Linked DNA regions of Beijerinckia sp. 28-YEA-48. Each later gene encodes a partner of the first gene's protein in a complex. Links are inferred from orthologs where the notes say so. Each region holds a gene or a part of one and is shown on either strand. Other genes may lie near its edges. The genes, in order: uvrA and mfd.

Region 1 (3,805 bases):
ATCCCCAATCGAACATGTGATCGATTTCCATCTGGAGCGGGATTGCCGTCGCATCCCGCTCTGGCGCGTCCGCTCCGCGTCGCGCCACATGCTTCTCTCGTAAACTGTCCCGATGCCGGCCGTGAGCGCCGCCTGCCAGGGGCGACCTGTTGTCCACAGCGCTCGACAGGACCGGAACAATGTTCTATATTTGTTCTAGTCGATTAGCATCCGCGTTGCAAGCACTGACAGAAACGAGCACCTATATAGGGTGAAGCTTGTGAATATCGGGGCTGCGACATGGCATTGCCCGATCCGCACCCTACATTCACGGAACCCCAATCCGCCGGACCGCCCCATGAAAGATGCTAAGCCGCGCGCTAAAACCGCGCGCAGCCCGAAAGCCCAATCGGACGCCAAATCGGTCGCCAAGCCTTCGGTCGCCAAACCATCGGCAACCAAGCCTGCCGCCGCCCCGTCCCTGCCCGGCCTCAGCCGGTCCGTTGCCGCGCCTGTCGACATGCGCTCGATTACCGTGCGCGGTGCGCGCGAGCACAATCTCAAGAATGTCGACCTGACCATTCCGCGCGACAAGCTGGTGGTGTTCACCGGCCTGTCGGGCTCCGGCAAGTCGTCGCTCGCCTTCGACACGATCTATGCCGAAGGGCAGCGGCGCTATGTGGAATCCCTGTCGGCCTATGCCCGGCAGTTTCTGGAAATGATGCAGAAGCCGGACGTCGACCAGATCGACGGCCTGTCGCCAGCCATTTCCATCGAACAGAAGACCACCTCGAAGAACCCGCGCTCCACCGTCGGCACGGTGACCGAGATCCACGACTATATGCGCCTGCTGTGGGCGCGCGTCGGCATTCCCTATTCGCCGGCAACGGGCCTGCCGATCGAAAGCCAGACCGTCAGCCAGATGGTCGACCGGGTGCTGGCGCTGCCGGATAAGTCGCGGCTCTATCTGCTGGCGCCGGTGGTGCGCGGACGCAAGGGCGAGTTCCGTAAGGAGATCGCCGAATATATGAAGCGCGGCTTCCAGCGCCTGCGGGTCAACGGCACCTATTACGAGATCGCCGACGCGCCGACCCTCGACAAGAAGTTCAAGCACGAGATCGACGTCGTGGTCGACCGTATCGTCGTGCGGCCGGATATCGCCGCGCGCCTGGCGGAATCGATGGAGACGGCGCTGGAACTGGCCGACGGCATCGCCGTCGTCGAATTCGCCGATGAGAAGGACGCCAAGGGCGAGCCCAAGCGCATCCTGTTCTCATCGAAATTCGCCTGCCCGGTCTCCGGCTTCACCATTCCGGAAATCGAGCCGCGCCTGTTCTCGTTCAACAATCCGTTCGGCGCCTGTCCGGTCTGTTCCGGCCTCGGCTTCGAGCAGAAGATCGATTCAGATCTCGTCGTGCCCGATGGCAAGGTGACCCTGCGCAAGGGCGCCATCGCGCCCTGGGCCAAGTCCTCTTCGCCCTATTATCTGCAAACCTTGGAAGCGCTGAGCAAGCAATACAAGTTCCGCCTCGACGAGCCATGGGACAGCTTGCCGAAGAAGGCACGCGATGTGATCCTGTTCGGCTCCGGCGAGGAGGAAGTTAAATTCGCTTATGACGACGGGCTGCGCGCCTATCAGGTGAAGAAGCCGTTCGAGGGCGTGGTGCGCAATCTCGAGCGCCGCTATCTCGAAACCGAAAGCGAATGGGCGCGCGAGGAAATCGGCCGCTATATGGCTGATACCCCCTGCGCCGCCTGCCAAGGCCATCGCCTGAAGCCGGAAGCGCTCGCCGTGAAGATCGACGGCAAGCATATTGGCGAGATCGCCCAGCTTTCCGTGCGCCATGCCGCGCAATGGGCGACCGACCTGCCGCAGCATCTCGACAAGAAGCGCAACGAGATCGCCGGCCGCATTCTGAAAGAAATCCGCGAGCGGCTGATCTTCCTGGTCGACGTCGGCCTCGACTATCTGACCTTGGCGCGCAATTCCGGCTCGTTGTCGGGCGGCGAAAGCCAGCGCATTCGCCTCGCCTCGCAGATCGGCTCCGGCCTCACCGGCGTGCTCTATGTGCTCGACGAACCATCGATCGGCCTGCACCAGCGCGACAACGCCCGGTTGCTCGACACGCTGCGCCGGCTGCGCGACCTCGGCAACACGGTCATCGTCGTCGAACATGACGAGGACGCCATTCTGACGGCTGATTATGTGGTCGACGTCGGGCCTGGCGCCGGCATTCATGGTGGCCACATCGTTTCCGAAGGCACGCCGCAGCACATCCTCAACGATCCAAAATCGCTGACCGGCGATTATCTCACCGGGCGCAAATCGGTGATGGTGCCGCGGACGCGGCGTAAGCCGCAGCCGGGGCGCAAGCTGAAAGTGATTGGCGCGCGCGGCAACAATCTCAAAAATGTCGATGCGGAAATCCCGTTGGGCACGTTCACCTGCATCACCGGCGTGTCGGGTGGCGGCAAGTCGACCCTGATCATCGACACGCTCTACAAGGCCGTGGCGCGCAAGCTCAACGGGGCACTCGAACATCCGGCCCCCCACGACAAGATCGAGGGCATTGAACATCTCGACAAGGTGATCGACATCGATCAGTCGCCGATTGGCCGCACGCCGCGCTCCAATCCGGCGACCTATACGGGCGCCTTCACGCCGATCCGCGAATGGTTCGCTGGCCTGCCGGAAGCCAAGGCGCGCGGCTATCAGCCGGGGCGCTTCTCCTTCAACGTCAAGGGCGGGCGCTGCGAAGCCTGCCAGGGCGATGGCGTCATCAAGATCGAGATGCACTTCCTGCCCGACGTCTACGTCACCTGCGACGTCTGCAAGGGCAAGCGTTACGACCGCGAGACCTTGGAAGTGAAATATCGCGAGCGCAGCATCGCCGACGTGCTCGACATGACCGTCGAGGAAGCCCGGCAGGTGTTCAAGGCCGTGCCGACGATCCGCGAGAAGATGGAGACGCTGGCGCGCGTCGGCCTCGATTATATCAAGGTGGGACAGCAGGCGACGACGCTCTCGGGCGGCGAGGCGCAGCGCGTCAAACTGTCGAAGGAATTGTCGCGCCGCTCAACCGGGCGCACGCTCTATATTCTCGACGAACCGACGACCGGCCTGCATTTCCACGACGTCAAGAAACTGCTGGAAGTGCTGCACGAGCTGGTCGACCAAGGCAATACGGTTGTCGTCATCGAGCACAATCTCGAAGTGATCAAGACCGCCGACTGGGTGATCGACCTAGGCCCGGAGGGCGGCGATGGCGGTGGCGAAATCGTTGCTGTCGGCACGCCGGAAGACATCATCAAAAACGCACGCTCGCACACCGGCCACTTCCTCAAGGAAGTGCTGGCGCGCCGGCCGATGGCGGTGGCGGAAAAGAACGAGAAGGTGAGCAAGGCGGCGGCGGAGTAATCGCCGCTTTAGGCAGAGGCCGAAGCCATGGTGTCATCCCGGACGCACCGCAGGTGCGATCCGGGAACCAGGGGCAAACGACGCATGCTGTTTACAGTGGCGCACCTGCAAGAGAGGTGGCCTAGCGCCCTACCGCCCCGCAGAACGTCTCAAAGCAAAACCATAAATCCGCCGCCCTCCCCTCCTATTTTAGGCTGGAGATTCGCTGCGGCGCGCAACGGGGGGAACGGCTCTTGGACCGGAAACAGAAGACCACCGTCGAGCATGTCCATCCGGGACCGGACGCCCGCGTGCGTGCCGCCTCTCTTCAGGGAGGGGGTTCAGCGCAATTCTGAGGAACAACCCCATGCAAGATCACTGTCAAGGGCACGCCTGAGATCACTTCCCTTTGCGACATGGAGGGCGATC
Region 2 (4,388 bases), 190 kb from region 1 along the record:
GCAGCAGTCTCGGGCCGCACAAGCAATTGGGCCTGACATCCCCGTCCCGAGGCTTTATATGACGGCTGCCGACCCGCGGTCCATTTTGGACCGGCGGGTGCCTTTGTTTGCCGAACCGCTTGTTTTGCAAACCGCTTCTTTTGCGAACTGCTTCTGTGATGGAGTGATCATGCCCGAAAGCCAGCGCAGCAGCGCCGATCTCGACCCGCGCCGTCGCCGGGTGCTCTACCGCTGCTGGCATCGCGGCATGCGCGAGGTCGACATTCTGCTGGGCAGCTTCGCCGACGCCCATATCGCCGGCCTTGAGGCGGCGGAGCTCGACGATATCGAAGCTCTGATGGAATGTCCCGATCGCGACATTTTCGCCTGGTTTGTCGGCGAACGCCCAGTGCCAGCCAATCTCGACACCGCCGTCTTCCGCAAGATCAAGCTCTTTCACACCCATGATCGGCCGATCCATTCGTGATCGCTGGTCCGCTCGCCGCTTATTGGAACTGATATGACTGTCGCCTCTACGATCGCGGGTTTGAACCGCGCCATTGCCGCGCTCGCTGGCGGCAAGTCCGTCACCCTCACCAGTGTTCCCGACGGCTTTGATGCTTTTGTCGCCGCGGATCTGGCGCGCGCTCTGTCGGCGACGGCGGGCGATACCGCAGCCGTTCTGGTGCATGTGGCGCGCGACGGTCAGCGCTCGCGCGCCTTCATGGAGGCTTTGGCCTTCGCCGCGCCCCAGGTCGAGGTGCTGGAGTTTCCGGCCTGGGATTGCCAGCCCTATGATCGCGTCTCGCCCAATGCCGCCACCGCCGCGCGGCGGATGACGGTTCTGTCGCGCCTGACCCGCACCCGTTCATCGGCTGAGCAGCCACGCATCATCTGCACTACGATCAACGCGCTCCTGCAGCGTGTCCCACCGCTGCGCTGGCTCGCCACGCAGAGCTTTTCCGCTGCACCGGGCAATGCGGTGCCGATGGATTCGCTGGTCAACTGGCTGGAGATCAACGGCTTCATGCGCTCGTCCACCGTGCGCGATACCGGCGAATATGCGGTGCGTGGTGGCATTCTCGACATGTGGCCGCCGGGGCAACCGCTGCCGGTGCGGCTCGACTTCTTCGGCGACACACTGGAATCGATCCGCGCCTTCGATGCGGAAAGCCAGCGCACCACCGGCCAGTTGCGGGCACTGGATCTGGTGCCGATGAGCGAGGTGCAGTTGACCTCGGACACGATGCGCGCCTTCCGCCAGGCCTATGTCGCGGCCTTCGGCGCGGCGACCCGTGGCGACACGCTCTATGAGGCGGTGAGCGAAGGCCGCCGCCATCCCGGCATCGAACATTGGATGCCGCTGTTTTATGGCGAGACGAGCACATTGTTCGACTATGTGCCGGACGCGCCGCTCATGCTCGATGCGCTGATCGAGGATGCTGCTGGCGAGCGCCTCGGCGAGATCAAGGATTATTACGACGCGCGCAAGGCGCAGCATGATCTCAATCCGCAGGAGTCGATCTACAAGCCACTGCGGCCCGACGCGCTCTATATGACGCCGGACGAGTGGCGCACGCGTCTGAGCAAGTCGGCGGTCGCCCATGTTTCTCCTTTCGCCAGTCCGGAAGGGGGCGCGGGCAATAACATCGATTGTGCTGGCCACACCGGCCGCAATTTCGCGCCCGAGCGCACCAATGAAGCCATCAATGTCTTCGAGGTCGCGGTCGCTCATATTCGCGAGCTGCAAGGGCAGGGCCGTCGCGTTATTGTCGCGGCCTGGTCGGACGGCTCGCGCGAGCGTCTCTCCGGCGTTCTTGCCGAACATGGCCTGAAGGCCACTGACGTCGTCGGCAATCTCGTTCAAGCCTTGGCGTTGCCGCGCGAACGCGTGGCCTTGGCCGTGATTGGTCTTGAGGCTGGTTTCGAGGCCGGCGACATCGCCGTTGTCGGCGAACAGGATGTTCTCGGCGACCGGCTCGTGCGCAACCGCCGCAGAACCAAGCGGGCGCAGGATTTCCTCACCGAGGTCGCGGCGCTGACGCCGGGCGATCTCGTCGTCCACGTCGATCACGGCATCGCGCGCTTCCATGGCCTCAAGGTGATCGAGGCGGTGGGCGTCCCGCATGATTGCCTCGAACTGCATTACGCTGGCGGCGATAAACTGTTCCTGCCTGTCGAGAACCTCGAATTGCTGTCGCGCTACGGCTCCGAGGGCACCGACGTTCAGCTCGACAAGCTCGGTGGCGCCGGTTGGCAGACGCGCAAGGCGCGGATGAAGAAGCGCATCCGCGAGATCGCGCACGAACTGATCCGCATTGCCGCCCAGCGTATGTTGCAAGAGGCGCCGAAGCTGGCGCCGCCGGAAGGCGTTTACGACGAATTCTGTGCCCGCTTTCCTTATGACGAGACCGAGGACCAGCAGAACACCATCGACGCGGTGCTGGAAGATTTGGCGCGCGGTCGGCCGATGGATCGCCTCGTCTGCGGCGACGTCGGTTTCGGCAAGACGGAAGTGGCGTTGCGCGCCGCCTTCACCGCGGCGATCAATGGCAAGCAGGTGGCGGTCGTCGTGCCGACAACCCTGCTGGCGCGCCAGCATTATCGCAACTTCAGCCAGCGCTTTGCTGGTCTACCGGTCAAAGTGGCGCAATTGTCGCGCATGGTCTCTACCGCCGATCAGCGCGTGGCCAAGCAGGGGCTTGCCGACGGCACGGTGGAAATCGTCGTCGGCACCCATGCGGTGCTCGGCAAGACTGTGTCGTTCAGCGATCTCGGCCTCGTCATCGTCGATGAGGAGCAGCATTTCGGCGTCAACCATAAGGAACGGTTGAAGACGATGCGTGCCGAGGTGCATGTGCTGACCCTCTCGGCAACGCCGATCCCTCGTACTCTGCAGCTGGCGCTGACGGGCGTGCGCGAACTCTCCATCATCGCCTCGCCGCCGGTCGATCGTCTGGCGGTGCGCACTTTCGTCACGCCGTTCGACGAATTGATCGTGCGCGAGGCGCTGCTGCGCGAACGTTATCGCGGCGGTCAGTCCTTCTATGTCTGCCCGCGCATCGAAGACTTGGACGAGGCGGCCGCCTTCCTGCGCCAGCATGTGCCGGAAGCTAAATTCGTCATCGCCCACGGTCAGATGGCGGCGACCGATCTGGAAGAGCGGATGTCGGCTTTCTACGACGGCAAATACGACATCCTGGTTTCGACGGCGATCGTTGAATCCGGGCTGGATATTCCCACAGCCAATACGCTCATCGTCCACCGCGCCGACATGTTCGGCCTGGGCCAGCTCTATCAGCTGCGTGGCCGTGTCGGCCGCTCGAAAACCCGCGCCTATGCGCTGTTCACCGTGCCGGCCCGCCGCACCATGACCGTGCAGGCGGAGCGGCGACTGAAAGTGCTGCAATCGCTCGACACACTCGGCGCCGGTTTCCAGCTCGCCAGCCACGATCTCGACATTCGCGGTGCCGGCAATCTGCTTGGCGACGAACAGTCGGGTCATATCAAGGAAGTCGGCTACGAACTCTATCAGCAGATGCTGGAAGAAGCGGTCGTCGCGCTCAAGGCCGGCATCGAAGCGCCGGTCGAGGAAGCCTGGTCGCCGACCATCAGCATGGGCACGCCGGTCACGATCCCGGAACATTACATCGCCGATCTCACCCTGCGCCTTGGCATCTATCGCCGTCTGACCGGGCTCGAGACCGAAGAGGAAATCGAGACCTTCGCGGCCGAGATGATCGATCGCTTCGGTCCGCTGCCGGAAGAGGTCGAGCAGCTGATGAAGCTGATTTCGATCAAGACCCTATGCCGACGCGCTCATGTCGAGAAGGTCGACGCCGGCCCGAAGGGCGTTATCATCGCCTTCCGCGACAATTCCTTCTCCAATCCGCAAGGATTGGTGCGCTATGTCGCGGAGCAGGGGTCGGAGGCGAAAGTGCGGCCCGACATGCGCATCGTCTTCATGCGCGATTTCGACAATGCCAGCGAGCGGCTTGAGGGCACGCGGCTCATCATGCGCACCCTCGTGGCGATCGCGGAAAAGGGCAAAAAGGCAGCGTAGGAGCAAGCGGCGGAACGTCCGCCGCTTGGTACTCTATTCGACGGCTGGCTCTTCCACCGCCTGGCGCATGGCCGACAGCAGCACGTCGGCGGGCTGCGCGCCGGAAACAGCGAGCCGGCCGTTGAAGATGAAGAACGGTACGCCGGTGACACCGATGCGCTGGGCGGCATCGATCTCGCCTTGCACTTCCGCTTCGTCGGCATTGCCGGCCAAGAGGCGTTTTACCACCTCGCGGTCGAGACCGTGCTTGGCTGCGATATCGGCGAGAACTTCGGGATCGCCGATGTCCTTGCCCTCAACGAAATAGAGCCGAAACAATTCCTCATCGACGGCATCCTGGGTGCCG

What was found.
Region 2: the proteins of uvrA (region 1) and mfd are in contact, whole or in part, in a crystal structure (PDB 4DFC), measured with the Escherichia coli proteins. The link is inferred for Beijerinckia sp. 28-YEA-48 from one-to-one orthologs.

The regions. Positions count from the first base shown.
Region 1 is NZ_FNSI01000001.1:2,302,912-2,306,716, forward strand. The notes cover bases 101-3,597. They hold uvrA (excinuclease ABC subunit UvrA), read left to right. Parts: upstream 101-499; coding sequence 500-3,397; downstream 3,398-3,597. UniProt on the Escherichia coli protein: The UvrABC repair system catalyzes the recognition and processing of DNA lesions. UvrA is an ATPase and a DNA-binding protein. A damage recognition complex composed of 2 UvrA and 2 UvrB subunits scans DNA for abnormalities.
Region 2 is NZ_FNSI01000001.1:2,494,173-2,498,560, reverse strand. Bases 163-4,242 are described here. They hold mfd (transcription-repair coupling factor), read left to right. Parts: upstream 163-499; coding sequence 500-4,042; downstream 4,043-4,242. Other genes in these bases: BLW50_RS11770 (DsbA family oxidoreductase), read right to left, coding at 4,076-4,242; BLW50_RS11780 (succinate dehydrogenase assembly factor 2), read left to right, coding at 170-466. Also shown: more of BLW50_RS11770, read right to left, coding at 4,243-4,388. UniProt on the Escherichia coli protein: Couples transcription and DNA repair by recognizing RNA polymerase (RNAP) stalled at DNA lesions. Mediates ATP-dependent release of RNAP and its truncated transcript from the DNA, and recruitment of nucleotide excision repair machinery to the damaged site.